DNA from 4 places in the Edwardsiella tarda ATCC 15947 genome. Region 1 is predicted to be linked to each of the others. Evidence: predicted binding sites of a transcription regulator. Region 1 holds the regulator's gene; each other region holds the start of a gene.
What was found. Region 1 encodes PurR, which represses purine synthesis genes. Its sites were predicted from a motif close to CANGCAAACGTTTGCNTG; they were not measured.
Positions count from the first base shown of each region.

Region 1 (7,724 bases):
GTTAGAGAATTGGTTGGCGGTCACGCTGTTCGAGCGGCGTCACCGCGATGTGGAGTTGACGGAGGCTGGGGCGTTTTTCGTCGATGAGGCGCGCGCTATTATCAAAAAAATGCATGCCACCCGGCGCCAGTGCCAGCAGGTCGCCAACGGTTGGCGCGGCCAATTCCATGTGGCGGTCGACCGAATCGTCCGTCCGCAGCGTTGCCAGCAATTGGTGGTGGATTTTTACCGCCACTTCCCCGACATGGAGTTGATGATCCACAGCGAAGTATTTAATGGCGTATGGGACGCGCTGATCAACGGTCGGGTCGAGGTGGCGATCGGCGCCACGCGAGCGGTGCCAGCCGGGGGGCGCTACGCCTTCCGCGACATGGGCTTTCTCCACTGGCGCTGCGTGGTCAGCCCCGATCACCCCTTGGCGGGCTTCGACGGTGAGTTGGATGACGATCGTCTGCGACCGTTTCCGGCGCTGAGTATCGAGGATACCTCGCGCACTCTTCCCAAGCGGGATACCTGGTTGTTGGATAACCAGCGGCGCCTGGTGGCGCCGGATTGGCCGTGCGCCATCGACTGTCTGGAGGCCGGGTTATGTGTCGGCCTGATGCCGGCACATGCCGCCGATCCCTTGATCGCCGCCGGGCGTCTGCACGCCTTGCGTTTGAGTCAATCCTTTCCCGATAGCGCGTGCTGCGTGACCTGGCAAGACCACAGTCGTTCGCCGGCGCTCGACTGGTTACTCGATTACCTCGGCGATACGCGCACCATGAATCAGGAGTGGCTCATGCCACAGCCAGTGTGATGATCCGTCCCGCGCGGGGGACATCGGCCGCATCGTGTGTGACCAGGATGGTGGGGATGGCGCGCTGGGCGATCTGCTGATAGATCCAGTGGCGGAAGCGCCGGCGCAATGGCGTGTCCAGGCGAGAGAAGGGTTCATCGAGCAGTAGCGCCTGTGGGGCGGCGAGCAGCGTGCGCAGCACGCTGATGCGAGCCCGTTGCCCGCCGGAGAGGGTTGCCGGATAAACGGCGGCCATCTCCGCCATCTCCGCTTGGCATAACGCCTGAGCGACGGCATCCGGTGCCGCCTGCGGGGAGAGAGCGAAGCGGAGATTCTGCTCGACCGTGAGGTGAGGGAAGAGCAGATCGTCCTGGAACAACAGCCCGATCCCCCTACGCCAAGGGGGCGTTTGGCTGAGTTCGCGCTGACCCAGCCACAGTGCGCCTTCGGCACGCAGTGGCGGGGGGAGCTGGCCCGCGATCCCGGCTAAGAGCGTCGATTTACCGCAGCCGCTCGGCCCCATCAGCGTGAGGATCTCTCCGGGTGCTACCGTCAGGGAGAGTGCGGGCAGCAGTGGCTTATGTGACAACGTCACGCAGAAGTTTTCGAGTTTAAGGGAAGTCATGACGAGAAGATCCTCGCACGCCACGCAACGGCAGCCAGAGCGCTAACAGGAAGGCGGGTAACGGCAGCAGCGTTTGCCACAGGGCGCCGATGGCCGCCAGACGGCGATCGATGCCACTGGCGTAGGCGACGGTTTCGGTGGCCAGGGTGGGCAAGCGCCCGGCGCCCAGCCCTAGGGTTGGGAGATACAGGCCGACGCTGACCGCCACACCAAAGGCGAGGGCGAGCAGGAGTGCCGGCATGAGTTGCGGCAGCTTGACGCGGTAGAAGGCCCGCCAGGGTGTCTGCCCCAACGCCAGCGCGACGCGTATCTGGCGCTGATCGAAACGCAGCCAGGGGCCGGAGAGCGTCAACAGGTAATAGGGGGTGACGAACAGCAGTTGACCATAGATCACCACTGGATAGCGACCCAGCCAGTGATAATGGGCGGCGAAGAGCTGTAGGCCGAAGATCAGCCCCATTTGCGGTAGCAGTAGGGGTAAGAGCAGCCAGGCTCCGGGTTGGCGTCGACGCGCGGCATACCACTCCAGGGTGCCCAGCGCCAAGGGCAACGCCAACAGATTGACCGCCAGGGCGATCCATAGGGTGTGCCACAGTGGGCCGCTCCAGTCATTGAAGCTGTACAGCCAACTGTCATAGCGCCACTGTTGCGGCCAGCGCAAGGGAAACGGCCAACGCTGTGCCAGGGAGATCAGCAGTAACATCAGGTAGACGCTTGCCGTGAGGCCTAAGGCGATGGGCCAATAGAGTGCGATTCGTCCTCTCATCTGCCGCTGATGGCGGCGTGGCGGCCGGCGGCAATAGTGGATCCAGACGCGTTCGATAGCGAACCAGATCAGCAGCGCCAGGGCGTTGAGTAACAGCAACACCAGCGCACCGAGCGCCGCCAGCGCGCCCTGCTCACCGTCGCTGATCCATTGCCATAAGAGTTGCGCAAACAGATAGGGACGTTGCGGGCCAAGCAACAGGGCCAGATCCAGCGCCGAGAGCGAGAAGGCCAGCACGCAGAACATCGGCAGGCGTAAGCCGGGCAATAACTGCGGCACCACGATACGCCACCATCCCTGGCTCGGTGGATAGCCGAGCGCGGTGGCGGCACTAAGTTGTTGCGCCGCCGCGCAGCGTTCGGCCTGAGCCAGCACCAGCAGATAGAAGAAGGGGGTCTCCTTGAGCAGGAGCAGCAGCATCAGGCTCAGGGCATAGGGATCGTTGGGCAGCGGCAAATCGGGGGGGTGCTGCCAGCCGAACAGTGGTGCCAACAGGCGCCACACGAGGCCGGTGGGAGCCACGAGCATCAATAGGCCGGTGGCCAGGGCGATATGGGGGGCGGCGAGTAGTAGGGCCGGCGTCAGGCGATGGCGGCGCCGCTGTTGTAGCGTCCGCCCGGCCAGCGCTAACCCGAGCGTTAGCGCCCCCAATGAGGCGCCGAGGCTACTGAGCAGCGAGAGCAGTAGACTGCCGCCCAGTGCGGGCCAGTGCAGCAGTTGTTGCCAGGTGCTCGCGAGATCCCCCTGTTGCAGCGGCAGCAGGGTGGCGGGCAGCATCGCCGCCAGCGGCAATAACCCAGCTAGCAGTACCAGTAGCGGGAAGATCGCCAGCCGTGACACGCTTAGCGACGGTAATCGATGAACGGCCCATCGGCGACGGAGCGTCGCTCGACCAGTTTGGGATGCACCTCGATGGTCTTGGCGTCTTCACGCTTACTGGTGATGCGATCGAGCAGCATGTCAAACGCCATGGCGCCGAGACGCTCCTTCGGCTGGTGAATGGTGGTCAACGCCGGGGTAAAGTAGCGCGCGTTGCGCACGTTATCGTAGCCGATGACGGAAATATCTTGCGGCACGCGCAAGCCCATCTCATCTGCCGCACAGATGGCCCCCATCGCCATGATATCCCCGCCGACGAACACGGCGGTCGGGCGCTGTTTCTGAGCCAGGATGTTTTGCATCGCTGCGTAACCGGACTCCGGCTCGAAATCACCCTCGACGAGCCACTCGGGTTGCGGAGTAATGTTAGCCTCTTGCAGCGCCTTGATGAAGCCACGCAGACGGCCGCCGCCGGTGTTGCGCGATCCCGGGCCGGTGATGGCGCCAATATCGCGATGGCCGCGTTCGATCAGGTAGCGGCCAGCCAGATAGCCACCCTCGAAGGCGTTGTCCTGGATCGCATCGGTGAAGTCGCTACGCCGTGTACCCCAGTCCATGACCACCATCGGGATATGGCGGTAATCCTCCAGGATCTCCAGCAGATTCTCGGGGTACTCGGAGCACATGACCAGCAGACCATCGACGCGTTTCTGCGCCAACATGGCCAAATAGGCCTTTTGCTTCTCCAGATTGTTGTGGGAGTTGCACAGGATCAGGGTATAGCCCTGGCTGTAACAGCTGTTCTCGACCGACTCGATGACCTCGGCGAAGTAAGGCGCCTCGCTGGAGGTCGCCAACAGGCCGATGGACTTGGTATGGTTAACCTTCAGACTACGGGCAACGGCGCTGGGCGAGTAGTGTAGCTCTTTGATGGCCTCCCACACGGCGGCTTTGGTTTCGTCGGCGACAAAGCGAGTTTTATTGATGACGTGAGACACCGTGGTGGTCGACACGCCTGCGCGTTTTGCCACATCTTTAATCGTTGCCATGAAACAAATGACTCCTAGGCGTACGCGGTGCGTCGCCGGTTTGTTAATCGTTTGCCTGCGTGTAACGACGCCCGCGCAAATCTCGGTAGTACAGCATCGCTGCGGTTGCGCAAATAGGGTGACGTGTGTCGTTTCTTGTTTAAAATTATAACGTCGCCACGCGGCAGTAAACCGCAAATTCTGGCTGATCTTACGCAAAAGGGGAAGCACTAATTAGCGATTTGCGCAGGATGTAATCATAAGATTTTCTGCGTGTTTTAATGAGTGATTTATGTAAAAATGATTTAACACAGATTTAGCGTGTTTGCTTTATGGGCAAAAATTGATATAGAACGTAAAACAAGAGGTGTCAAAATGGAAAGCGATCTGAAATATTCCTTGGTGACCACGGTGGTAGCCCTGTCGCTGATCGTCGTCGCAGGCCTGATTGTCGCACTACATTGAGAGTGAGCCAAGGCGGCGGGGACAGAGCCGGAGGCAAAGAGAAAAGGCGCTCAAAGAGCGCCTTTTTTATCACCGGATGATCGGGATCAGGCCAGGTTCTGCGCGACGAATTCCCAGTTAACCAGCGCCCAGAAGTTTTCCAGGTATTTCGGACGGGCGTTACGATAGTCGATGTAGTAGGCGTGTTCCCATACGTCGACGGTCAGCAGCGGCTTGTCTTCACCCGTCAGCGGGGTGGCGGCATTAGAGGTGTTGACGATGGCCAGGCTGCCATCCGCCTTTTTCACCAGCCAGGTCCAGCCGGAGCCGAAGTTGGCGACGGCAGACTTGGTCAGCGCTTCCTGGAAGGCGGCGAAGGAGCCAAAGGCCGCGTTGATCGCGTCGGCCAACGCGCCGGTCGGCTCGCCACCGCCGTTCGGAGAGAGGCAGTGCCAGTAGAAGGTGTGGTTCCATACCTGAGCGGCGTTGTTGAAGATACCGCCGCTGGAGGTCTTGATGATCTCTTCCAGAGACTTACCTTCGAACTCGCTCCCCTTGATCAGGTTGTTCAGGTTAACCACATAGGTGTTGTGGTGCTTACCGTAATGGTATTCCAGGGTTTCGGCGGAGATATGCGGCTCCAGCGCATTCTTGGCGTACGGTAATGCAGGTAATTCAAATGACATAGCTCTCTCCTTAATGCTTTTGTGACAAGCCGGTTGAACCGTAGACGCGACGCCGGAGCGTACGCCAGCGGTGAGATAAAAATGAAAAAATCTTGTTGTCCGCTTGTTATGGTTTGTGATTCTAGCAAGTTTTACCATTAAAGACAGGGGGTAGCTGTATTTTAGTCGATCGAATGGTGAAATGTGCAGCAGCGGGGGCGTCGGTGGAGACAGCAAGGAGAGACGCGGCGATCATGTGCAGACCGCCGCAGGGTGATGACGGGCGATCAGCGAATGGTTTTCGGCGTCATCACACGACGAGCGCCAAGATAGTGATCCTGCCAATAGTCATCGCCGAGGTAGCTGATGCGGATCTCCTCGCCGGTGCGCGGTGACTGGATGAACTTACCGTTCCCCAGGTAGACCCCAACATGATCGGCCGCGCCACGGCCATTGATCTGGAAAAAGACCAGATCGCCGCGTTGTAATTCGTTGCGTTTGACCGGCGCGGCATCGCGCAGGTGATACATCTCGTTTGCCGTGCGTGGCATTTTGATATTCAGCAGATCCTGGTAGGCGTAGTAGATCAGACCGCTACAGTCGAAACCGGTGTGGGGCGAGCTGCCTCCCCAGCGATAGGGTTTCCCGATCTGGCGCATCAGCTTATTCATCGCCGTCTGTTTGGCATGCTGATAGCGTTTTTTGTGCTGCGGGCTGAGACGCAGGGGGTGTCTATCTTCCTGTGGGTGGCGCCGAGTGACATGATGCGCCACTTGCCGCGCGGAAGGGCGGCCATAGTGTTTCTTTGGCGCGCTCTGCTTGCGTGCGGCCGATGAATGACGACTACGCTCCGTGTGAGTTTTTGCGCCGCGCCGGGGGGGGTGGCTAGCATGCGTGGCGGTGACGGGACGGGAAGCGGAATGGGAGGTACGCTGAACGTGTGCGCTGGCCTGATGCGTGGCGCTGCGTTGTTTGGCGCTGCCGTGCTCGCTTTTACGCTTCTTACGCTCGGCATGCTGGCTGTGAGACGCCGCAGACTTCCGCTGATCGGCGCTAATCTTGTGGGCCGGTGCGGCCGCCGCCGAGGTGGTAAACCATTGGGTAAACAGCAGTACAAAGAGCGCAACGAATAGACGCATCATCAATCGCTTCCGAGCCAAACACTAAAATAAAAACCTAGAAACTACAGTATTAATTCAATAATGCCGAAGATAACAGTACTGATGTTTACGTATTAGCGTCTAATTGTGAGCAAATATTTCAATTGGTGCATTTCGCGTCATCCCCTATTTTTTCTGGGGAAAATAGCGTCTATTTTCCCCGATAAATCGCTGGGGATATCGAGTTGGCGAGCGCGCTGGGGGTTAGCGTGATGCGCTGAAGAGACCACACAAAATGGGGTGTTTTTTTCCGCTGCCCGTCACCGCTACAATAGCGACACCCGGCCTTGTCGCGGGCGATCTCTTGCGTCGTGTAGGGAGCGTGGATAGGGGGATGGGGCTCAGCATCGAGCGCCTTGTCCCCGAGGATACGCTTGGGTGATAATGGCAGCCTAACAGGTATAACACTGAATAAAGGAAGTAGAGACAATGACCACCATCGAAAAGATCCAGCGTCAGATCGCCGAGAACCCGATCCTGCTATATATGAAAGGTTCACCGAAGCTGCCGAGTTGCGGTTTCTCTGCGCAGGCGGTGCAGGCGTTGTCGGCCTGTGGCGAGCGTTTTGCCTATGTGGATATCCTGCAAAACCCGGACATTCGTGCCGAATTACCGAAGTTCGCTAACTGGCCGACCTTCCCGCAACTGTGGGTCGAGGGCGAGTTAATCGGCGGCTGCGATATCATGATGGAAATGTATCAACGCGGTGAGTTGCAGAGCCTGATTAAGGAAGCGGCGGCCCGCCATAGTGCGGATAGCCAAGATCAAGATAATGCGTAATACCCGTTGTGGGTGACATCATAAAGGCGCCGGTGGGCGCCTTTATGGTATCTAGAGCATGCGCGACTGTCCCATCCTCGTTAAAGGATCATCGCGGCCGCCCAACCGAAGGCGAGCAGTGGTAAGTTGTAGTGCAGGAAAGTCGGCACGACCGAGTCCCAGATATGATCATGCTGACCATCCATATTGAGCCCGGAGGTGGGTCCCAAGGTGGAGTCGGAGGCCGGTGAACCGGCATCACCCAAGGCGCCGGAGACACCGACGATAGCGATGGTGGCCATCGGTGAGAAGCCGAAGGCGATACACAAGGGGACGTAGATGGCGGCGATGATGGGGATGGTAGAAAAGGAGGAGCCGATGCCCATGGTGATGATCAGGCCGACCACCAGCATTAATAAGGCTGCCAGCCCACGGTTGTCACCGATGGCGCCCTCGATGGCGTTGACCAAGGTATCGACGCTGCCGGTGGCCTTGATGACGGCGGCGAAACCGGAGGCGGTGATCATGATGAAGCCGATCATGGCCATCATGTGGACGCCGCGAGTAAAGACATCCTGCGTCTCGCGCCAATGGATCACTCCGCCGAGGATAAAGACCACAAAGCCCATCAAGGCACCGAGTACGATGGAGTTTGTCGCCAACTGTACGCTGAGCGCGGC
Region 1 covers NZ_CP084506.1:1,747,041-1,754,764, forward strand. Annotated here, with positions in the region: gene punR (DNA-binding transcriptional activator PunR) at 1-799, shown strand, start outside; gene DCL27_RS08130 (ATP-binding cassette domain-containing protein) at 780-1,403, opposite strand; gene DCL27_RS08135 (ABC transporter permease family protein) at 1,390-3,009, opposite strand; gene purR (HTH-type transcriptional repressor PurR) at 3,012-4,037, opposite strand; gene cydH (cytochrome bd-I oxidase subunit CydH) at 4,392-4,481, shown strand; gene sodB (superoxide dismutase [Fe]) at 4,568-5,146, opposite strand; gene DCL27_RS08155 (C40 family peptidase) at 5,413-6,264, opposite strand; gene DCL27_RS08160 (Grx4 family monothiol glutaredoxin) at 6,715-7,065, shown strand; gene DCL27_RS08165 (Na+/H+ antiporter family protein) at 7,146-7,724, opposite strand, start outside.

Region 2 (7,724 bases), 1.8 Mb from region 1:
GCCATCTCATCGTTCTGCGCGAAGACGGCCTGTACCTGCGGGTGAGCGGTAAGCAAATTCTGCATGACGTTCAATCCTTTGGTACGATCGAAGTCGGCTGGCTGACTGGCCAAGACGTCAAACTTATGGGCAGCGACAGCCTGCTTAAAGCCCTCGCCCCGCTCACGTGCTGCGGAGGTTCCCGCGATCCCTTCCAACTGGATCACCTTAGCGCCGGCCCCCAGTTTCTGGGCGATAAAATCACCAGCCAGCTTACCGCCCGCGACGTTGTCGGAGGCGATATGACTAACGACCTGACCTTGACTGGCAGCACGGTCCAAGGTGATCACCGGAATGTTGGCCTGATTCGCCATTTTTACCGCATTACCGACCGCATCGGAATCGGTCGGGTTAATCAACATCAGTTTCGCGCCGCGCACCGTCAAGTCCTGCACGTTCGCCAACTCTTTAGCCGGATTATTCTGGGAGTCTAAGACCACTAGCTTGTAGCCCAGTTTATTCGCTTCCTTCTGTGCCCCATCTTTCATCGAAACAAAGAAGGGGTTATTCAGGGTAGATACCACCAAGGCGATCGTATCCTGCGCCAGGGCGTTAGCACTGAGAGAGGCGCTCAGCGCCGCGGCAGAGATCAGGGTTGCCAGTTTTTTCATGTTCATCTCATCGATTCCTGTAGGTAAGGTTATTTATTGCTTTTGTTGTCTACCAAAACCGCCAACAGAATCACCGCAGCCTTGACGATCATTTGGTAGTAGGAGGAGACACCGAGTAAGTTTAATCCGTTATTCAAGAAGCCCAAGATCAAGGCACCGATCAGTGTTCCCATGATCCGCCCCTTGCCACCCGCTAAGCTAGTTCCACCCAACACCACTGCCGCGATGGCATCCAGCTCATAACCAGTCCCGGCGGTCGGCTGTGCCGAGGAGAGACGAGCCACTTCAATCACGCCAGCCAAGGCCGATAACAGGCCGCATAAGGCATAAACCACAATCTTGACGCGATCGACATTGATACCCGATAAACGGGTCGCGGCTTCATTTCCCCCCAGCGCGTAGATATAACGCCCTAAACGCGTGTGGTGCAGCATGTACCAAGCCAGCGCAAATACGATAATCATCAGCCAGATCGGCGTCGGCATCCCCAATGGACGACCGATACCGAACCAACCAAAGAGGTCCGCCTGCGCCGAGAAACCAGTATTGACCGGGCTTCCATCGGTATACACCATGGTGACCCCGCGCAGCAGTAGCATCATCACCAGGGTCGCGATAAAGGCTTGCACCTTCCCTTTCGCCACAATGATACCGGTACACCCACCGATCGCCGCCCCCAACGCCAGCGCCGCACCGACGGCCAGTAACGCATTGACATCCAAACCGACGATGGACGCCGCCACCGCACCGGTCAAGGCCAACAACGAACCAACGGATAGATCGATGCCAGAGGTCAGGATCACGAGCGTCATACCAACGGCCATGATGGCATTGACGGAGGTCTGTTGCAGAATGTTGAACAGGTTATTCAAGGTGAAAAAATTGGGGCTCATGGAGGAGACCACCGCGATCAGCACCAATAAGGCGATCAGCGACTTCTGCTCCACCAGCCAGGTTTTGAGCCGGGCTTTGCTGAATCCGCCCTGATTGACTGAGACTTGGTTATTCATCGGGGATTACTCCTGCTTAACGCCGTATTGCTTGCCGACGGCGGCCGCCATCAGCACTTCTTGTGTTGCCTGTTCGATCGGGAACTCCCCGCTCAGATGCCCTTCATGCATCACCAGGATACGATCACTCATTCCCAGTACTTCAGGCATCTCCGAGGAGACCAGGATGATGCTCAAACCATCCGCCTTAAACTGGTTAATTAGCTGATAGATCTCTTTTTTTGCACCGACATCGACGCCTCGCGTCGGCTCATCGAGGATCAATACCTTGGGGCGTGTCATTAACCCACGCGCGATAGCGACCTTCTGTTGGTTACCACCGGAAAGTAAACCGATCGCCTGCTCCATCGATGGTGTCTTGATATTGAACAACGAGATAAAGTCGCTGACCGCCTCCTGCTCTTCACCATGCTTAAGCGATCCATTGAGACGGCTGAAATAGCGCAGCGCCGTCAGCGACATGTTCTCCTTCACCGACATACCCAGCACCAAGCCATCACGTTTACGATCTTCCGAGATATAAACGATGCCGTTGGCCAATCCCTCTTGAGGCAAACGGATCTGCACGTCATGCCCTTCCAACGTGATCGAACCCTGGGTTCGTGGCAATGCGCCATACAGGATCTTCATCAGCTCAGTACGCCCGGCCCCCATCAATCCGGAGATGCCTAAGATCTCGCCGCTACGCAGGGTAAAGGAGACGGCATTCACGCCCGGGCCGGACAACTGCTCAACCTGTAAACGCAACGCCCCGGGAGCCTTATCCAGACGTGGATACTGCTCCTCCAGTTTGCGCCCAACCATCATTTCGATCAGTGTGTCTTCTGTCAGCTCGTCAACGGGCCGCTCGGCGATAAACTGACCGTCGCGGAATACCGTCACGTCATCGCAAATCTCAAAAATCTCTTTCAAGCGATGAGAGATATAGACGATGCCACGCCCCTGTGCCTTGAGTTCGCGGATCACACTGAACAGCGACTCGGTCTCCGTATCGGTCAACGCATCCGTCGGTTCATCCATGATGATCACCCGCGACTCGAAACTCAGAACCTTGGCGATCTCCACCATCTGCTGTTCACCGATAGACAACTCACCGACCAGACGATGGCTGCTATACCCTAGATTGAGACGTGCCAATAGCTTGTCGGCCTCAGCGTACATCTTTGTCCAGTCGATGCGCCCCCAGCGATTAGTAAACTCACGCCCTAAAAAGATATTCTCCGCAATGGTAAGCTGCGGAATGAGATTCAACTCTTGATGAATGATGCCGATGCCCGCCTCTTGAGAGGATTTCGGGCCACTAAACGCGGTCTCCTGTCCCAAGTAATGCAGCGAGCCGGCATCTTTCTGGTAGATCCCGGTCAGCACCTTCATCATGGTGGATTTGCCCGCACCATTTTCCCCCACCAGCGCCATCACGCGGCCGGGATACACATTCAATGACGCGCCGGATAACGCCTTCACGCCAGGAAAAGACTTATCGATTGCGTTTAACGCCAGTAACGGTTGCATAATGGCCTCAGAAGGTCACGCCGGCATACAGCAGTACATTGGCGTAGGGAGAGCATTCACCGCTACGGATGATCGCCTTACTCTCAGCGCTCAGCGTCTTAAACTGGCTATGCGTGACATAATCGATTTGAATGTCATTTCCCTGACGCCGACCTAACTGCTGTAGCCAATCCAGCAATTGCTGGTGGACGTCAGGATTGATCTGCGCCATCTCCTGCGCCACAACGGCACGCTCCACCTGCATTTCCGCCGTTACCGTCTCCACAACCTGCATAAAACGCGGAATATCATGGGTCAACGCCAGATCGATACGCGCCACCCGATCAGGGATCGGTAAACCCGCATCCCCGATGGCGACGCTATCCGTATGGCCAAGACGGGCGACTAACGCCGAAACCTCAGAATTCAGTACTGTGCCTTTTTTCATGACTCACTCCACCAGCGAAACGTTTCGCTCATCGGCTAAGTGTAAGGGGAGGGTGAGAACGAACCAAGGAAAAAATAAAAAAATGTGATCGCTATCGAAACGTTTCGAGGCAAAAGCGATTCAGCCAAAGCGCGGTTTCAATCAAAAAGGGCGCCCAATGGCGCCCTTTCGTAAGAAATCAGGTCGGGATACGACGTTAGATCTCGACCTGCGTCCCTAACTCGATCACCCGGTTAGGTGGGATCTCAAACTGATCGGCCGCTTGGAGCGCATTACGGCTCAAGGCCATAAATAGGCGACCACGAGCCTTGAGGTACCAGGGACGATGCCCCAACAGTAACGACTCATGCGACATGAAGAAGGAGGTTTCAATGATACGGCAGGGTAATCCCTCCAACCCACAGCGATGGAAAATTTCCTCGACGTTCGGCGTCTCTTTAAAACCGTAACTGGCTACGACACGCCAGAAGGTCGGCGAAAGTTGCTCCAGGGTCACTCGCCGCACATTATGCACGTAGGGGGCATCCTCGGTACGCAACGTCAACAGGATCACCCGTTCATGCAATACCTTGTTATGTTTTAGATTATGCAACATTGCCAAGGGGATAACATTCACCGCGCGCGACATATACACCGCCGTGCCAGGCACCCGTACCGGTGGTGACTTCTCCAGAGAGGCAATCATCGCCTCCAGAGAGTTACCGTGTTCATGCAAACGACGTAGTAAACGAAAACGCTCGCTCTTCCAGGTCGTCATGATGATAAACATCAGCAGACCCAAGGTCAGCGGCAACCAGCCGCCTGATAGGATCTTCATCGCGTTGGCGCTAAATAGCGGCACATCGAGGCACAACAACCCCAGCAGCAACACGGCCACGATGAAGCGGTTCCAGTGCCAGTTCTTCAATGCCACGGTACAAGAGAGCATGCTGGTCAGTACCATGGTACCGGTCACCGCAATACCATACGCCGCCGCTAGATTGCTAGAGCGCTCGAAGCCGATGATCACCAATACCACGCTGATGTACAACGCCCAGTTGATCGCCGGAATGTAGATCTGCCCGGCCTCCATATCCGAAGTATGGATGATACGCATCGGCGGCAGATAGCCTAAACGCACCGCCTGACGCGTCAGGGAGAAGACCCCGGAGATTACCGCTTGCGAAGCGATCACCGTCGCCAGGGTCGCCAGGACCAACAAGGGGATCAGCGCCCAGTCTGGCGCCAGCAAGAAGAAGGGGTTTTTAATCGCGGTCGGATCGGTCAGCAATAATGCCCCCTGCCCGAAATAGTTCAGCATCAGCGAGGGGATGACAAACAGGAACCAGGCCAAGCGAATCGGCTTCTTGCCGAAGTGCCCCATGTCGGCATACAACGCCTCGACCCCGGTGATCGACAACACTACAGCCCCCAATGCAAAGAAGGCGAGGCTCTTATATTCGACAAAGAAGTTGATTGCCCAGCGTGGGTCCAAGGCATGTAGTACCTGAGGGTTAGCGAGAATACTACGTCCCCCAAGGATCGCCAGCGATAGGAACCATAACACCATCACTGGGGCAAACAGGCGACCGATGCTTCCGGTACCGTGCTTCTGGATAAAAAATAACACGGTCAATACTAAGACGGAGAGGGGGACGATATAGGGATCGAGCGAGGGCGCGGCAATCTCCAGCCCCTCGATAGCCGACATCACGGAAATGGCTGGTGTGATCACCACCTCACCGTAGAAGAAGCTACCGCCGATCAACCCGAGGATCACCAGTGTCGCCGTGACCTTCGCCGTCGTATTACGCCCAGCCAGCGACATCAACGTTAAGATGCCCCCTTCACCGGCGTTATCCGCCCGCATGACAAAGGTCAGATACTTCAGCGAAACGATGAGGATCTGCATCCAAAAGATCAACGAGAGAAAACCGAAGACAATCTCCGGCTTCACTTCGAAGCCATAATGTCCGGCAAAGCACTCGCGGAGTGTATAAAGAGGACTGGTACCGATATCGCCATACACTACGCCGATAGCCGCCAGGGTCACTGTGGTCAGTGAGCGTTTCTGTTCTGTACTCATAACATTTTTCGTTGTGAAATTTCCGTCAGCCATAGATGCGCCAACATCCCGAGCGCAGATAAAGGTTGCACAGTATGCATAAATACCCTCGCATTCCCACCGTAAAACCCGCAAGAATATCGTTGATTATGTAACAAACAACATGGCGTCTTGGCGCTTGGCCCTCTCTCTTCACCATCCCGACACGGGCGAAATAAAGCTGGTCATACACCTTATAAATAGATACAACAAAATCATCCATGTCATGAATAGAGATTAGTATGACGCAACCCCGTCAATTGGCCGAACGTATTTCTCGGCTGAGCCATGCATTGGAGTCAGGTTTATATGAGCGGCAACAAGCGGTACGCCTATGCCTATTGGCGGCACTGTGCGGCGAGAGTGTGTTTTTACTCGGTCCGCCCGGCATCGCTAAGAGCCTAATCGCGCGCCGGCTCAAGTTCGCCTTTCGCGATGCGCGCGCATTCGAATACCTGATGACGCGCTTCTCCACGCCAGAAGAGGTCTTCGGCCCCCTCTCTATCCAGGCGTTAAAAGATGAAGGGCGTTATCAACGCCTGACTCAGGGCTACCTGCCCGAAGCAGAGATCGTCTTCTTAGACGAGATCTGGAAGGCGGGCCCCGCGATCCTGAACACCCTATTGACCGCCATCAACGAACGCCGTTTCCGTAACGGTGAATGCGAAGTAGCCATTCCCCTACGCCTACTGGTCACCGCCTCAAACGAACTACCGGAGGCTGATGGTGGACTCGAAGCACTGTATGACCGCATGCTGATTCGGCTATGGTTAGATAAGGTACAGGAAAAGAACAATTTCCGCGCCCTGATCAACAGCCATCAGGATGATGGCTATAACCCCGTACCCGCTAGCCTCACCATCGGCAGCGAAGAGTTTCAACAGTGGCAACAACAGCTGATCAGCGTCACGCTGCCGGATAGCGTCTTCGAGCTGATCTTTCAGTTACGCCAGCATATCGATTCGTTGGAAAACGCGCCCTATATTTCTGATCGGCGCTGGAAAAAAGCCGTCCGTCTGTTACAAGCCTGCGCCTTCTTTAGCGGACGTAGTAGTGTCGCACCGCTGGATCTGATCCTGTTGAAGGAGTGTCTCTGGCACGACCTGCCCTCACGCCAACTGCTCAATCAACATATTCAATTGATCCTAACCCAGCAGGCCTATCGTCAACAGGCACTCCTGTTGCAAATACAACAACTGGAGACACAGTGGCTACAGAGTCAGCGCGACTATCAACAGACCCGAGCCCTGACGCTGCAAACCAAAGCCGGGCTCTTCAACCGTAAGTCTCAGCACGCCTTACCGGATGGACTCGATACATCACAGCTGACGCTCCTGCTGCTGCAACCGCTGCGCCTACATGATATGCAAGTCACCCATTTGGTGATCGAAACGGCCACCCTCAACCGCTGGCTCCAGAAGGGCGGCGAGTTACGAGCCCGCCTCAATGGGATCGGTTTTGCCCTAAGCATCGATGTTGCCATTACCACACAGCATCAGTTGGAGGTGCGCGACATCAGCCAACAATCCAGTCTATTGAGCCTGCCGGGCGATCCGCGTCAACGAGCGAGCGACGATATTCTGGCCAACCTCGATAAACTGCGCCAAGCGTTGCAGCAACAACGTCAACAATTCGCCAGCCAACAGCCTTGTCTCTTCGTCAGTAGCGACTGGCTCGCTCAAATCGAAGCCAGCCTGCTGGAAGTCGAAGAGCACCTTAACGCGCTTGCCGCACGCTTACAGGGAGAGACGATCTGACATGCCATCGCTCGAGGCCGTCGAAGCCTTCCTGGTCATGAATGAAAGCGAGTTGCTACAAGACTTTTTGGTCGGCCTCATCGCCGCCCCCCAGTTGGCAGCGTTTTTTGAGAAGCACCCGCGTCTGCGTCAGCTTATCGATCGGGAGTGGCCCGGTTGGCAACGACGGTTGCGTAAGCGGATCAGTGAAACCAATGTCCCCGATGACTTGGCGCAAGAGTTCACCCTATACCAACATCAGCTGCTGTTAGGCAACGGAGAGTTCTTCCGCAACTTACCCACGAC
Region 2 covers NZ_CP084506.1:3,578,036-3,585,759, forward strand. Annotated here, with positions in the region: gene rbsB (ribose ABC transporter substrate-binding protein RbsB) at 1-656, opposite strand, end outside; gene rbsC (ribose ABC transporter permease) at 680-1,660, opposite strand; gene rbsA (ribose ABC transporter ATP-binding protein RbsA) at 1,667-3,172, opposite strand; gene rbsD (D-ribose pyranase) at 3,180-3,599, opposite strand; gene kup (low affinity potassium transporter Kup) at 3,796-5,664, opposite strand; gene ravA (ATPase RavA) at 5,925-7,439, shown strand; gene viaA (ATPase RavA stimulator ViaA) at 7,441-7,724, shown strand, end outside.
Region 2: rbsD (D-ribose pyranase) is a predicted target of PurR. The motif match lies at 3,612-3,629, and genes of this name have one in related genera.

Region 3 (7,724 bases), 990 kb from region 1:
GCCAGCGGGTCTTCATCGACATGGAGTCTTTGCCCACGGGAATGGTCAGACCCAGCGCCGGACACAGCTCCTCACCGACCACCTTAACCGCCTGATACAGGCCGGCATCCTCGCCGGGATGTCCCGCCGCCGCCATCCAGTTCGCAGAGAGCTTGACGCGCTTAATGTCACCGATGTGACAGGCCGCCAAGTTAGTCAGCGCCTCTCCCACCGCCAGACGCGCCGAGGCGGCGAAGTCGAGCAGCGCCACCGGGGCACGCTCGCCCAACGACATCGCCTCGCCGTAGTAGCTATCCAGGCTGGCGCAGGTGACCGCGCAATCGGCCACCGGCACCTGCCAGGGGCCAACCATCTGATCACGCGCCACCATGCCGGTCACGCTGCGATCGCCGATGGTGATCAGGAAGGTCTTCTCCGCTACCGCTGGCAGATGCAACACCCGTCGAACCGCCTCCTCGATCTCGATGACGCCACGATCCAAGACATTGGCCGGCGCATGCAGGGTATCGACCCGGCGCGTCATCTTCGGCGTCTTGCCCAACAGCACGTCGAGCGGCATATCGATTGGTCGGTTGGCGAAGTGGCGATCGCTTAAGGTCAGTTCGCGTGTCTCCGTCGCCTCACCAATCACCGCGTAGGGCGCGCGCTCACGCTCACAGATGGCGGCGAAACGCGGCAGATCCTGTGGCGCGACCGCCAAGACATAGCGCTCTTGCGACTCGTTACACCACAGCGCCAACGGGCTCATCCCCGCCTCATCATTAGGAATATCGCGTAACTCGAAACGCCCGCCGCGACCGCCGTCACTCACCAGCTCCGGCATCGCATTGGATAGGCCGCCCGCGCCCACATCGTGGATAAAGCGGATCGGGTTGGCCTCGCCCAACTGCCAGCAACGGTCGATCACCTCCTGGCAGCGTCGCTCCATCTCCGGGTTATCGCGCTGTACCGAAGCGAAGTCGAGATCGGCGTCCGACTGCCCGGAGGTCATCGACGAGGCCGCACCACCGCCCAGACCGATGTTCATCGCCGGTCCCCCCAGCACGATCAACTGATCGCCGGCGGCAATCTCCCCTTTCTGGACATGTTCGCCCCGGATGTTGCCGAGGCCACCGGCCAGCATGATCGGCTTATGGTAACCGCGCAGCTCGACGCCGTTATGGCTGGCGACCTGCTCCTCATAGGTGCGGAAATAGCCCAGTAACGCGGGACGGCCAAACTCGTTATTGAACGCGGCGCCCCCTAACGGGCCGTCGGTCATGATATTCAGGGCACTGACGATACGCTGCGGGCGGCCAAAATCCTGCTCCCAAGGTTGCTCAAAACCGGGAATACGCAGGTTGGAAACGGAAAAACCGACCAGCGCCGCCTTGGGTTTAGCGCCACGCCCCGTCGCGCCTTCATCACGGATCTCCCCACCTGAGCCGGTGGCGGCACCCGGCCAGGGCGAGATCGCCGTCGGATGGTTATGGGTCTCAACCTTCATCAGAATATGCGCGGGTTCCTGATGGAAGTCATAGCGCCCGCTCTCGCCATCGGCGAAGAAGCGCCCGACCGCCGATCCCTCCATCACCGCCGCGTTGTCCTTATAGGCCGATAATACGTAATCCGGCGTCTGCTGATAGGTATTCTTGATCATCTGGAACAGCGACTTGGGCTGGGTCTGACCATCGATCACCCAGTCGGCGTTGAAGATCTTGTGGCGGCAGTGTTCGGAGTTAGCCTGAGCGAACATGTACAGCTCGACGTCGCTGGGGTTGCGCTCCAGGCGGGTGAACGCCGTCACTAGGTAGTCCATCTCATCCTGCGCCAACGCCAGCCCCAGGCGCAGGTTAGCCTCCTCTAAGGCGGCCCGGCCCCCTTGCAGGATATCGATATACTGCACCGGCTGCGGCTCGTGCTGGGTAAATAACTGCTGGGCCTGATCCAGATCGGTGAACACACACTCCATCATGCGATCATGCAGCCGATCCTGTAACGCTTGCCATTGCGCATCGCTCAGCGGCTCACTCTCGATGTAGTAGGCCAGACCACGCTCCAGGCGGCGAACCTGATGCAACCCGCAGTGGTGGGCGATATCGGTCGCCTTCGAGGACCAGGGCGAAAGGGTACCCGGACGCGGGGTGACCAACAGCAGCCGTCCCGACAGCGCATGCGTGGCTTGCGACGGCCCGTAGGTCAGCAATTGTTGTAGGGTCGCGTATGCCGCGGAGTCCAGTGGTGCGCTGACATCGGCAAAGTGCATGTACTCAGCATAGATAGCGTTCACCGGCAGGGATGCATCCCGGCAGGCAGAGAGCAGTTGGTTAACACGAAAGGCCGATAGAGCGGGAGAGCCGCGCAGAATTTCCATGATGATTTAATTCTCTCGTCTGCGAGGAAGCTGTTTACAGCCGCCTCAATGGGCGAAACAGGGGGAAACCGGCGCCATTATAGTGAATCTCCCAGCGCGACGAAACCGTTTGCGTAGCCTTTCTTGTAAATAGCCCTGAGCGCCTATTTATTGACCCAAAATGCGGTTAAAGTTGCACACTGGCGTTTTGTTAAGCAAAATGCGCCTGTTTTTTTGGTTTGACCTTTATTCCACGTTTAACACCAGCACTCGCATCCCGCTAGACCGTCATGGGATAACTATTTGAAACGTATAAAATATAATTATTACCTTATCGGTATTGTCTGCGCGCTTTTAGCGTTAGCCCTGTGGCCCAACATTCCGTGGCGCAGCGGCAATGAAAATCAGCTACAACAGGTTCTCGATCGTGGAGAGCTGCGCGTCAGTACCATCATCTCTCCGCTCAGTTACCAGCGCGAAGGCAACACGCTCTCCGGGTTGGATTATGAGCTGGCTAAACGCTTCGCCGACTATCTGGGGGTGAAGCTGCGCGTGACTGTGCGCCCCGCCCTGCCCAAGCTGTTCGACGATCTGGAGAGCAACGATGCCGATCTGATCGCCGCCGGATTGCTCTACAACAGTGAGCGACTGCAGCGTTACCGCACCGGCCCGACCTACTACTCCGTCTCACAACAGTTGGTGTATCGCCAGGGTAAGGCGCGTCCGCGCAACCTCGGCGAACTGAATGGCACCCTCAAGGTGCAATCCGGTTCGGCGCACATCACCACCCTGAACCACTATCGCCAGGAAAAGTATCCCCAGCTGCAGTGGGAGCATAGCGATCGCCTCTCAGCGAACGACCTCCTCAAGCAGGTGGCCGACGGGAAACTGGACTATACGGTGGCCGACTCGATGGTTATCGCCCTGTTCCAGCGTATTCATCCCCAGGTCGCGGTAGCCTTCGATATCAGCGATGAAGAGCCAGTGATGTGGTACCTCAATCGTAATGAAGACGACAGCCTGTATGCGGCGATGCTCGACTTCTTCAGTCAGAGCGCCGAGGACGGTACCTTGGCGCGCCTGGAGGAAAAGTATATCGGCCATGTCGGCAGCTTCGACTATGTCGATACACGGACCTTCCTCGCCGCCATCGACAACGTGCTGCCGACCTTGCAAGAGTTCTTCACCCAGCACGCGCGCACCATGGATTGGCGCCTATTGGCCGCCGTCTCTTATCAAGAGTCTCATTGGAATCCGCAGGCGACCTCACCGACCGGGGTGCGCGGTTTGATGATGTTGACGCGGGCCACCGCGGAGGGGCTGGGGGTCAAGGATCGCCTCGATCCGGAGGAGAGTATCGCGGGCGGCTCGCTCTATCTGGAGCGTCTGATGAGCAAGCTACCCGAGAGTATCCCGGAAGATGAGCGGATTTGGTTTGCCCTGGCCGCCTATAACATGGGCTACGGCCATATGTTGGATGTGCGCCAATTGACCCAGCAGCAAGGGGGCGATCCCGATAGCTGGGCCGACGTTAAGCAACGTCTGCCGCTGCTGAGCCAGAAGAAATACTATCAGCGGCTCAACTATGGCTACGCCCGTGGCCACGAAGCCTATCAATATGTGGAGAATATTCGCCGCTATACCGTCAGCCTACGCGGTTATCTACAGGAGAAGGAAAAGCGCGAGGCGGCCGAGGCGACCCGTCTGGCACTGCTGGCGCAACGCGGTAACGCCGCACTGCCGTTAAGTGCCAATCGCCTCACCCTGTAACGATCGGCTACTCCTGCGCCCCCTCATCGGGCGCAGCCTGACGCCGGGCCTCGCGCTCGGCGCGCTTCTGGGCCCGCCGTTGGCGAAAAAAATCACTCAATTGCGCCGCACACGCCTCGGCTAACACCCCACCACACACCTCGATGCGATGATTCATTCCCGGGTGACCGAGCACATCGAGTAACGAGCCGGCGGCGCCGGTTTTCAAGTCACTCGCACCGTATACCAGACGCCGGATACGGCTGTGCACCATCGCCCCGGCACACATCACGCATGGCTCCAATGTCACATACAGCGTCGCCTCCAGCAGGCGGTAGTTCTGTAATACCGCGCCCCCCTGTTGTAGCGCCATGATCTCGGCATGTGCCGTCGGATCGTGACGGGTAATAGGCCGGTTCCACCCTTCGCCGATCACCTGATCATCCAGGACTAACACGGCACCGACCGGTACCTCGCCCTGCGCTCGGGCCCGTTCTGCCAACGCCAGCGCCCGGCGCATCCAGTAACTATCATCGTGTTGTGTCACTCCATCCCCCCTTCGGTTTCCGGCGCGCATTATACACAGCCCTCTCCTCCCATTAGCGTTATTTCAATTTTGCTGGCATCGCAGCAGACAGCGAAAACATCACAGACATACTATATGTCGCCTATCGCTTAGGCGTTGGCGAATCGCCAGGCAAAACGCCATCGGCCCATCGTCACCCAATGACCCCCATTTACCGGAGATACCTGGATGTTTGCACAAATTCGGCGCATGAAACACGCACTATTGCTGGCTGGCCTACTGACCGCCTCAGCCCCACTCTGGGCCGCAGAGTACTGGATCGATGTCCGTGTACCAGAGCAGTACCAGCAAGAGCACGTCAAAGGCGCTCACAACATTCCTCTCAGCCAGATGGAACAACGCATCGCCAGCCTGACCCAAGATAAAAACGACACGCTACATCTGTACTGCAACAGCGGACATCAATCCGGCAAGGCGCAACAGCTATTGCAAGAGATGGGTTACCAGCACGCCATCAATGAAGGCGGCCTGAAACAGGTAGCAAAAAGCCAAGAGATGGTAAAATAATCACACAGTTAGTCGGCGGCACGCCCAGTCACTGCGCGTACCGCCCTTCCCCTCTTCCTCGCTGCCGTGACAAAAAAATACGCTAAACACAATAAAAACAAACAAATAATCAATAACTAATGACTAAACAATACAAAAGAAATACATTTGTTAGTTACCTAAATATTTAATTTTCACCATTCCGTGCGCAAGATCGCTGTAATTCACCCTGAAACAGCTATCTTTCATGTTAATTAAATAACATGAAAGGAGTTGTCGATGGCAACCTCAACGTTTTTTATTCCGAGTGTGAACATGATCGGCAGCGGCTGCCTGAACGAGGCCACCGCCACGATGAAAGAGTATGGTTACCGCCAGGCGTTGATCGTCACCGATAGCGTGCTAAATCGTCTCGGTGTCGTCGCGGAAGTACAGGCACTGTTAGCCGAGGGCGGCATTCAAAGCGTGGTCTATGACGGGACCCATCCTAACCCCACCACCGAGAACGTTGCCGAAGGGCTGGCGTTGCTGCGCGAGCAGCAGTGCGATTGTGTGATCTCCCTGGGGGGCGGATCGCCGCATGATTGCGCCAAGGGGATCGCCCTCGTGGCAACCAATGGTGGCGATATCCGCGACTATGAAGGGGTGGATCGCTCACAGCATCCCCAACTGCCGCTGATCGCCATCAATACCACCGCCGGCACCGCCTCCGAAATGACGCGCTTCTGCATCATCACCGATGTGCAACGCCACATCAAGATGGCTATCGTAGACAAACACGTTACCCCGATTCTCTCCGTCAACGATCCCAAACTGATGAGCGGTATGCCTAAAGGGCTGACCGCCGCCACGGGGATGGACGCCTTGACCCATGCCGTCGAAGCCTACGTCTCCACCGCCGCGACGCCCATCACCGATGCCTGTGCCTTGAAGGCGGTCACGATGATCAGCGCCCATCTGCGCACCGCCGTGAATGAGGGGGGCGATATGGCCGCACGCGAGGCGATGGCCTATGCCCAGTTCCTCGCCGGGATGGCCTTCAATAATGCCTCCCTGGGCTATGTGCACGCCATGGCCCACCAGTTGGGTGGGTTCTATGATCTGCCGCACGGTGTTTGCAATGCGATACTGCTGCCTCATGTCCAGGCGTTTAACGCCCGAGCCTGTGCCGGCCGGCTGAAGGATGTCGCCGCGGCGATGGGCGTCGATGTACAAGGGATGAGCGATGAGCAAGGCGCCGATGCCTGTATCGCGGCGATCCGCCGCCTGGCACACGACGTGGCGATCCCTGCCGGTCTACGCGAATTAAAGGTGCGCGAGGAAGATCTGGATACCCTGGCCAATAACGCGTTGAAAGACGCCTGTGGCTTAACCAACCCGATCCAAGCTAGCCATGCGGAGATCGTGGCGATCTTCCGCGCCGCGCTGTAACGCGGATCGCGCGCCTCCCCATCTCCACGGCGGGGCGCGCCTCAAGGTAATCGGTGTAACGCGCCGTCACGATCGATCCGATAACGGAAGCGGCAGTGACGCAATACACAGTCGTCCTGGCGGCTATCGCTATAACCGCTATACAGCTGGAAGGGGCGGCCTAGTACCTGCTCCAGCTGGCGTACTTTCTCCTGCCCCAAACAACGACGCGTCAAGGTCCAGCCACCATAACGACGCCGAATCTGTGTGCCAATCAACGTCAAACGAGGCAACAGGCCGCTATCACGATAGACCTGTTCGACTAGTTGCTGCGGTGAGCCCGTCAACAACCAGACTCGCGTCTCTGGGCAGGAAAGATACGCCTCTAGCCGCGCCCGAACCTGAGGGAAAGGCTGTAAGCGGGGGCGAAACGCGACGACAAACGCGGCCTCCAGCGCCTGTAAGGTGGCCTCACTATGGCCGAGCGTGATGCTCCAGAGCAACAAGCTAATCGGCCGCCGTGCCGCCCGCCCCCCCGCCAACAGCCCCACGGCGACCAGGGGGAGACACAATACTACCAGGGGCCAATTAGCGGGCAGGCGCCACAGGAGAAAGCGTAAAAAGCAGCCGAACAGATCTTGGCGGTGTAAGGTTCCGTCCAAATCGAAAAATACCTGCCGACGCGTCGCATGATGTCGTTGTGACATCGGTCGCCCTCCTTTCGTCACCGTCAGAGACGCGCAAACCCGCACCGAGGTGGTGAGCTGCAATAGCAAGCAGGGTTTACGTTCATGGCGTCGACTATGGCAAACTATCGACTGGCATGCAAAGGGGATATTTATGAGCAGTCTGGTGAGAATAAAGCAGCTTTATCATTCACTGGCGCAGAACGAGCGCAAACTGGCAGACTTTATCCTGGCCTCGCCGGAGCGTTTAGTGAAGCAGAGTTCCCAGGAGTTGGCCGATACCCTCGGGGTTAGCCAATCCAGCGTCGTCAAGTTCGCACAGAAGCTTGGATTCCGTGGTTTTCCGGCATTGAAACAGGATATCGCCGCCTATCTGATGCGCCATCAAACGCCGAGTGGAGAAACCCCGATCCACCACGGCATCCTGCGCCAGGACTCGCTCAAGCTGGTCGGCGAGAAGTTGATGGCGGAGAAG
Region 3 covers NZ_CP084506.1:2,735,195-2,742,918, forward strand. Annotated here, with positions in the region: gene purL (phosphoribosylformylglycinamidine synthase) at 1-2,356, opposite strand, end outside; gene mltF (membrane-bound lytic murein transglycosylase MltF) at 2,636-4,102, shown strand; gene tadA (tRNA adenosine(34) deaminase TadA) at 4,110-4,628, opposite strand; gene pspE (thiosulfate sulfurtransferase PspE) at 4,836-5,174, shown strand; gene yiaY (L-threonine dehydrogenase) at 5,433-6,584, shown strand; gene yfhb (phosphatidylglycerophosphatase C) at 6,626-7,270, opposite strand; gene DCL27_RS12770 (MurR/RpiR family transcriptional regulator) at 7,404-7,724, shown strand, end outside.
Region 3: purL (phosphoribosylformylglycinamidine synthase) is a predicted target of PurR. The motif match lies at 2,452-2,469, and genes of this name have one in related genera.

Region 4 (7,724 bases), 1.7 Mb from region 1:
ATCCATCTTGTCGGCGATCGCGACGGCGCAGGCTACCAGAGATGAGGGCAGCGCATCGCCGGCGAAGCGCGGCATATACTGTTCATTCAGGGAGACGGCGACCTCTTCAGCTTCTCCGTCGTGACGGGCATAGTGCATTCCCATGACCCCTTGGGTGTCGGTAAATTCGAACACCATATTGGTCATCAGGTCACATTTGGATAGTAGACCCGCGCGAGTCGCCATGTTGACGTCGGCGCCGATCTGCTGTGCAATCCAGCCCGCCAGAGCGGCGATACGGTCGGTCTTGTCGCGCAGACTGCCCAGCTGTTGTTGGAACAGCACGCTTTCTAGACGTGGAAGATTGTCTTCCAGACGCTGTTTACGGTCAGTTTTGAAGAAGAACTCGGCATCGGCCAGACGCGGACGCACCACCTTCTCGTTACCGGCGATGATCTGCTGTGCATCTTTCGAGTCGACGTTGGCGACAAAGATAAAGTTCGGCAGCAGCTTGCCCTGGGCGTCGTAGACCGGGAAGTACTTCTGGTCGCCCTTCATGGTATAAACCAGGGCTTCCGCCGGTACGGCGAGGAATTTTTCTTCGAACTTGGCGGTCAAGACGACCGGCCACTCGACCAGTGAGGTGACCTCTTCCAGCAGGCTATCGCTCAGATCGGCTTGGCCGCCGATGCGTGCCGCTGCCGCCTCCGCATCACGCTTGATCTGCGCCTTGCGGGCCTCATAGTCGGCGATGACCTTACCGCGCTCCAGCAGGATCTGCGGATACTGATCGGCGTTATCGATGGTGAACTCGGGCTCGCCCATAAAGCGATGGCCGCGGATCACGCGATCGGACTGAATGCCGAGGATGGTGGCCGGAATACTCTCGCTGCCTAGCAGCAGCGTGACGGTGTGTACCGGACGCACGAACTGCGTATCGTTGGCACCCCAGCGCATCAGTTTAGGGATCGGCAGGCGTGACAGCGCATTCGCGACCAGCGTAGGCAGCAGCTCTTGTGCTCGCTGCCCTTTCTGCTGGGCGCGGTACAGGAGCCATTCGCCCTTATCGGTCGTCAGGCGTTCAGCCTGCTCGACGCTGATCCCGCAGCCTCGGGCCCAACCTTCGGCCGCCTTGGTCGGCTTGCCGTCGGCATCGAAGGCCCGAGCAATGGCCGGGCCACGTTTTTCGATCTCGCGATCGGGCTGTGCCGCATCAAGGGCGGCAACCTTCAGCGCGAGACGGCGCGGTGCGGCAAACCAGGCGATGTCGCCATGTGCCAGGCCAGCGTTGTCCAACTCGCTACGGAAATTGTCGGCGAAGGCTTGCGCCAGTGAGCGAAGGGCTTTCGGCGGCAGCTCTTCCGTGCCGATTTCAACCAGGAAAGTCTGTTGCGTCATGGCTGCCTCTTAATCTTTTTTACACATCGGGAAGCCCAGTGCCTCACGAGAGGCGTAGTAGGCTTCGGCGACCATTTTGGTCAGGGTGCGGATGCGCAGAATATAGCGTTGGCGCTCGGTGACGGAGATCGCCTTGCGCGCATCCAGCAGGTTGAAGCTATGGGCAGCCTTCAGGATTCGCTCATAGGCCGGCAGCGGCAGCGGATTTTCCAGCTCCAGCAACAGGCGAGCTTCTTTCTCGTACTGATCGAAGCAGGCAAACAGGAAATCCACGTCGGCGTATTCGAAGTTGTAGGTAGACTGCTCGACTTCATTCTGGTGGAATACGTCGCCATAGGTGGTTTTACCCAGCGGGCCGTCGCTCCATACCAAGTCGTATACACTTTCGACGCCTTGGATGTACATGGCCAGACGTTCTAGCCCGTAGGTGATCTCGCCGGTGACCGGTTTACACTCCAGGCCGCCTACCTGCTGGAAGTAGGTGAACTGAGTGACTTCCATCCCGTTGAGCCACACTTCCCAGCCTAGGCCCCAGGCACCCAGGGTCGGGTTTTCCCAGTTATCCTCGACAAAGCGGATATCATGCACGGTCGGATCCAGACCCAGCTCTTTGAGCGAGCCCAGGTACAGTTCCTGAATATTGTCCGGGGATGGCTTAATCACTACCTGAAACTGGTAGTAATGTTGCAGTCGGTTCGGGTTTTCGCCATAGCGGCCATCGGTCGGGCGACGGGACGGTTGCACATAGGCGGTTGCCATCGGCTCTGGGCCCAGCGCTCGCAGACAGGTCATCGGGTGAGAGGTGCCGGCGCCGACTTCCATGTCCAGCGGTTGGACGATGGTGCAGCCCTGGCGCGCCCAATAGTCCTGCAGAGTCAGGATCAGCCCCTGAAAGGTCTTGATATCAAACTTTTGCATGTTGGATGTGTTCGCACGCGTTCAAGTGGATTGAAACAGAAAGGATCAGTATACCGCCTGTGCGTAAGATATACAGCAATAGTGCGACGAGGTGCGCTTTTTTACCCCACAGGCGCCGCTATTGCGGATTTTACGTGCAAAATCGGCTATCGGGCGCCTCGCGGGCGGCCGGTCGGGGTATGATTGGTGGCTGGTTATCAGCGGGAGGCAAAATGGAACAGCATGCGGTGCAACGTTGTGCCTGGGTCACGGCGGATCCAGATTATATCGCCTATCACGATGGAGAGTGGGGACGTCCACTCTATGATGAGCGGGCGCTGTTTGAGTTATTGTGCCTCGAAGGACAGCAGGCCGGATTATCGTGGCTGACGGTGTTGAAGAAGCGCCCGCATTATCGACGCGTCTTCCATAACTTCGATCCTGTACGGGTTGCTGCGATGACGCCGGAGGAGCTTGAGCTACTGATGCATGATGCGGGCGTGATCCGCAACCGGCGTAAGCTGGTGGCGATCATCACGAATGCCCGCGCCTTGCTGGCGATGGCGCAAGCTGGTGAGGTCTTCTCCCCCTTTCTGTGGTCGTTCGTCGCTGGCGCGCCGGTCCGGTCGGACGTGGCGGGAGCGACGCGTAGCGCAGCCTCTGATGCGCTGGCACGGGCCCTGAAACAGCGCGGTTTCACTTTCGTCGGCACGACCATTTGCTATGCCTTCATGCAAGCGTGTGGGATGGTGAACGATCACCAACCAGGATGTTATCTGCATCATGATTCTTCCCCTTCGTCTCCGCCCGGCCTATCCCGCTGATCGCCCGGCATTGCTGGCGCTGTGGTTGAGGCTGACGATTCAGGCTCATCCGGCGATCCCGCCCGGCTATTGGCGATCCAGCCTGCCATGGGTGCGTGATACCTACCTGCCGCAGGGGCAGACTTGGTTGGCGCTGGATGGGCATCGGGTGTGTGGATTCATTTGTATCCTTCCGCCCCATTTACTCGGCGCGCTGTTTGTGGCCCCCCGTTACCGTGGGCGCGGTCTCGCTCAACGTCTCATGCGTCATGCCAAACGCCACCATCCTTGGCTGTTGTTGGAGGTGTATTGCGCTAACCGTCGAGCATTGGCTTTCTATCGTCGCCAGGGATTCCGTTGTCTGGATCGGCAGATCCAGTCGAGTACCGGTCAGGCGGTGGCGACGCTGTTATGGCGGGCCGGGGGAGATCTTGAGAAAAGGCGGCGGCTTGATTACACTGCGCGCTCTTCCATCATGGGGGAGTAGTCTGCCGGTGTGTTATCACCCCGGCGCTGGCGTCAACAAACTTGGTGATATCACCATGGCGTCAGCGCCCATCACGCGATGGGTTGACGAGACCTGTGGTCGGCTAAGGCGCACTCCGGGGTGAGGGCCTGGCCGCGCCATATGTCCAGATTACTCACCCCGGTATTTGTCTGTCGTGTCTATTATTTTAACTTCGATGAGTTCCGTCGCCTTAGCTGAAATCGGCGATAAGACTCAGCTTTTGACGCTACTGTTGGTGGCGCGTTTTGGTAAACCTTTCCTGATTCTGTTGGCGATCACTCTAGCCACCCTGGTTAATCACTATTTCGCTGCGCTAATTGGCGAATTGGTCAATCAGTTCCTCAATCCCCAGATGATGCGTTGGATGGTCGCCATGGGGTTCCTGGCGATGGCGATATGGGTACTGTTTCCCGATCGGGATGACGGTGAGATCCGGGGAGGCCATCCTTTCTGGGCCTCTCTGATGGTGTTCTTCCTCGCCGAAATTGGCGACAAGACACAGATCGCCACGGTCCTGCTTGGGGCGCATTACCAGCATCTTACCTGGGTCGTTCTGGGGTCGACGTTGGGGATCGTGCTAGCCAATGCACCGATGTTGTGGTTTGGCGCTCGTCTACAGCCCTACCTGACAAGTGGTTGGGGGCGGCGACTTTCTGCATTGCTGTTTGCCACTTTAGGAGTTGTTACCCTTATCGTGTGACCTGATTTTTGCTCCACTCATAGGGAACCAATACACACCGTTCCGGTCAGACGGGAGCAGTGTGGCTCAGGCAGCGTGCTCTGAGCCAAGTACGAGTTTATCTCGTGGATTTTACGCCCCCGGGAGCGGGGGCATTTACCGACATTGAGGTTTCTTCATGAAAAAAAGCCGTTTGTGCATCGCAGGCCTGGTCAGTGCGGCGCTGATCCTCTCCGGTTGTACCACCAATCCTTATACCGGTGAGTCCCAGGCTGGGAAATCGGGCATCGGCGCCGGACTGGGCGCCTTGCTAGGCGCCGGGGTCGGCGCACTCTCCTCATCGAAGAGCGATCGCGGTAAAGGCGCACTGATCGGCGCGGCCGCCGGGGCGGCGCTGGGGGGAGGGATTGGCTATTACATGGATGTGCAGGAAGCTAAGCTGCGTGACAAGATGCGGGGTACTGGGGTAAGCGTGACGCGCCAGGGGGATAACATCGTCCTGAACATGCCGAACAATGTTACCTTCGATTCTAACAGCAGTAACCTGAAGCCCGCCGGTGCCAATACGCTGACAGGGGTCGCGATGGTGCTGAAGGAGTATCAGAAGACTGCGGTGAATGTTGTGGGCTATACCGATAGCACCGGTAGCCGCGATCTGAACATGCGTCTATCGCAGCAGCGAGCCGACAGTGTGGCCAGCGCGTTGATCACACAGGGTGTGGCGGCGGGGCGTATCCGTACCATCGGTATGGGGCCTGCGAACCCGATCGCCAGCAACAGCACCGCCGCAGGTAAGGCGCAGAACCGTCGCGTCGAGATCACCTTAAGCCCGCTGTAAATTGTGATTGATAAGCCGCTCGTAGAGGGCGGCTTATGCCCCACCTTTACGCACCAGGTAGCGGTAGGGTGCCTGGTCGGCCTCCTGTGCCAGCAGGGTGTGATCCATAAAGCGGCAGAAGCCGGGGATGTCTCGGGTCGTAGCCGGATCGTCGGCGATGATCAGTAGGGTTTCGCCCGCCGCCATATGGCGAACGGTCTTACGTACCATCATCACGGGTTCCGGGCAGCGTAGGCCTAAGGCGTCCAAGGTTTTGTCTGGGTTGGCAAAGGGATCGGTCATGCTGGGTCTCTGGCTGCGGCCGCGTTGGCGGTCATTCGTTCGGGTCCATAGTATTACGTCGTTAGTGTACCTGCCGGGCCGTGCGCTGCAAAGGGCGTTAACGTTTGCGTGAAAAATAACCGTTGCATCATGGCGTGAGCCGGGTATGATCGCTGCCGCATCCATTAGTGGATAATTATTTTTCTTGGGTTCCCTCACCCCAATAACCAAAAAGGTGACATTGATGTTTAGTTTTACCCCGCAACAGCGGTTTACAGCCTTGTGTTGGCTGTCCCTCTTTCATGTGTTAATTATCACATCAAGTAACTATTTGGTGCAGTTGCCGATTACGATTTTCGGCTTCCATACCACCTGGGGTGCATTCACCTTCCCCTTTATTTTTCTGGCGACGGATCTCACGGTGCGTATCTTCGGTGCGCCACTGGCACGGCGTATCATCCTCGCGGTGATGGTGCCAGCGTTGCTGATCTCCTACTGTGTCTCTGCGCTTTTTTTCCAGGGGCAGTGGCAAGGGTTCGCTGCCTTGGGCAGTATGAACCTGATGGTGGCGCGTATCGCGTGCGCCAGCTTTATGGCCTATGTCCTCGGCCAGATCCTGGATGTGCATGTTTTCAACCGGCTACGCCAGACTCGGGCGTGGTGGGTTGCACCGACCGCGTCGACGCTGTTTGGCAATATTAGCGATACGCTATCGTTTTTCTTTATTGCCTTCTATCACAGTAGTGATGCGTTTATGGCGACGCATTGGGTCGAGATTGCGCTGGTGGATTATACCTTCAAACTATTGATCAGCATGGTCTTCTTCCTGCCGATGTATGGTGTCATGCTGAATATGCTGTTGAAGCGTATCGCTTTTCGCCAACAGATCTCGTTGGCATAGTTCGGCATCCATAGGGGACGTCGCTGATGGCGTCCCTGCGGCGTAATGATGTCGCCTCGTTTCACTACCTCCATTTTACGCTATGATGTTTTCTCATCCCGAGGAGAAAGCGATGACGGCGATTACTCTGCATGCGGCGACCCCGCAGGAGATCTTGGCGTTATATCGCGCCATTCCGGAGTTTAACTCACGCCATACGCTGGCGGATTTACACGCCCGTCTGGATGGACGCGAAAGCAGTTTGTTGATTGCGCGTATCGCGGGGCAGGCCGTTGGTTTTAAGATCGGCTACGCGCTGGATAGCCAGACCGTTTATAGTTGGCTCGGTGGCGTGTTGCCAGCGTGGCGACGGGCTGGCGTCGCACAATCTCTCTTGCAGGCGCAGCAACAGTGGGCGATACAGCACGGTTATCGGCGCATCGAGGTCAAGACGCGTAATGGTTTTCCTGCGATGCTGATGATGTTGATCAAGAATGGTTACAGCATCATCCAATTGCAACCACAGGGGGCGGTGGCTGATTATCGTCTGCGATTGGCCAAAGCGTTGTGTTTGGATACGGCGTAACATTCGGTTACTTGCTTTTTATTCCGCGATCGGGTGCGATGTGGAATCAGACCTTCGGACAACATAAGGAATTTCCATGGGTAATTTAGTGAAGTTGATCGGCGTCGGGCTATTGGTTACCGGGCTGGCCGCCTGTGATGGCAACTCCACCACCGAGGCTAGCGCGCCAGCGCAGGGGGCGAGTGCGACGCAGCCCAGCGTACCTGCGGGGGCTAAGGTGAGCCTGCTGGATGGCAAGATTAGCTTTACGCTGCCGGCCGGATTGAGCGATCAGACCAGCAAGTTGGGTTCACAGACCAATAATATGTCGGTGTATGCCAATAAGACCGGCCAACAGGCGGTGATCGTCATTCTGGCACCGATGCCGAAGGATAGCCTGAATACCCTGTCATCTCGCCTGATCGACCAGCAGAAGTCGCGTGATGCTAGCTTGCAGCTGGTCTCATCGGAAGCCGTGACGCTGGGCGGTAAGTCGGTGGAGAAGGTGGTGAGCATGCAGCAGGCTAATGGCCATGCTGTCTACTCCAGCATCATCCTGGCACAGATCGGCGATCAACTGATGACCATGCAGATCTCTCTGCCGGGGGATAACCGCCAAGAGGCGGCGAATATCGCCAATGGAGTCCTTGGCACCCTCACCTTCGCGCAGTAATCCCCAATGCGCCGCTGGCGCGCCCCGCCGTGAGCTGGGGCGCGTCGACCATTTCGCGTCGTCGCCGAGACGGCTTATTCACTCGTCATCAATACCCCATCGACCATGCGTTGTTGCAGACGATTCCCGTTGGCATCCTGGGCGTTCAGGGTGGCGTTCACCCCCGGACGAAACGGTGTCGTGGCACGCAGTGGCGCATGTAGCGACAGTTGCAGGTTAACGTCGCCTTGGAGCGGCAGAGAA
Region 4 covers NZ_CP084506.1:9,433-17,156, forward strand. Annotated here, with positions in the region: gene glyS (glycine--tRNA ligase subunit beta) at 1-1,377, opposite strand, end outside; gene glyQ (glycine--tRNA ligase subunit alpha) at 1,387-2,295, opposite strand; gene DCL27_RS00055 (DNA-3-methyladenine glycosylase I) at 2,523-3,098, shown strand; gene DCL27_RS00060 (N-acetyltransferase) at 3,058-3,564, shown strand; yybP-ykoY riboswitch at 3,544-3,649, shown strand; gene DCL27_RS00065 (TMEM165/GDT1 family protein) at 3,740-4,285, shown strand; gene DCL27_RS00070 (OmpA family lipoprotein) at 4,443-5,102, shown strand; gene tusA (sulfurtransferase TusA) at 5,136-5,384, opposite strand; gene DCL27_RS00080 (7-cyano-7-deazaguanine/7-aminomethyl-7-deazaguanine transporter) at 5,608-6,264, shown strand; gene DCL27_RS00085 (GNAT family N-acetyltransferase) at 6,377-6,829, shown strand; gene DCL27_RS00090 (DcrB family lipoprotein) at 6,906-7,481, shown strand; gene DCL27_RS00095 (AsmA family protein) at 7,556-7,724, opposite strand, start outside.
Region 4: tusA (sulfurtransferase TusA) is a predicted target of PurR. The motif match lies at 5,478-5,495, and genes of this name have one in related genera.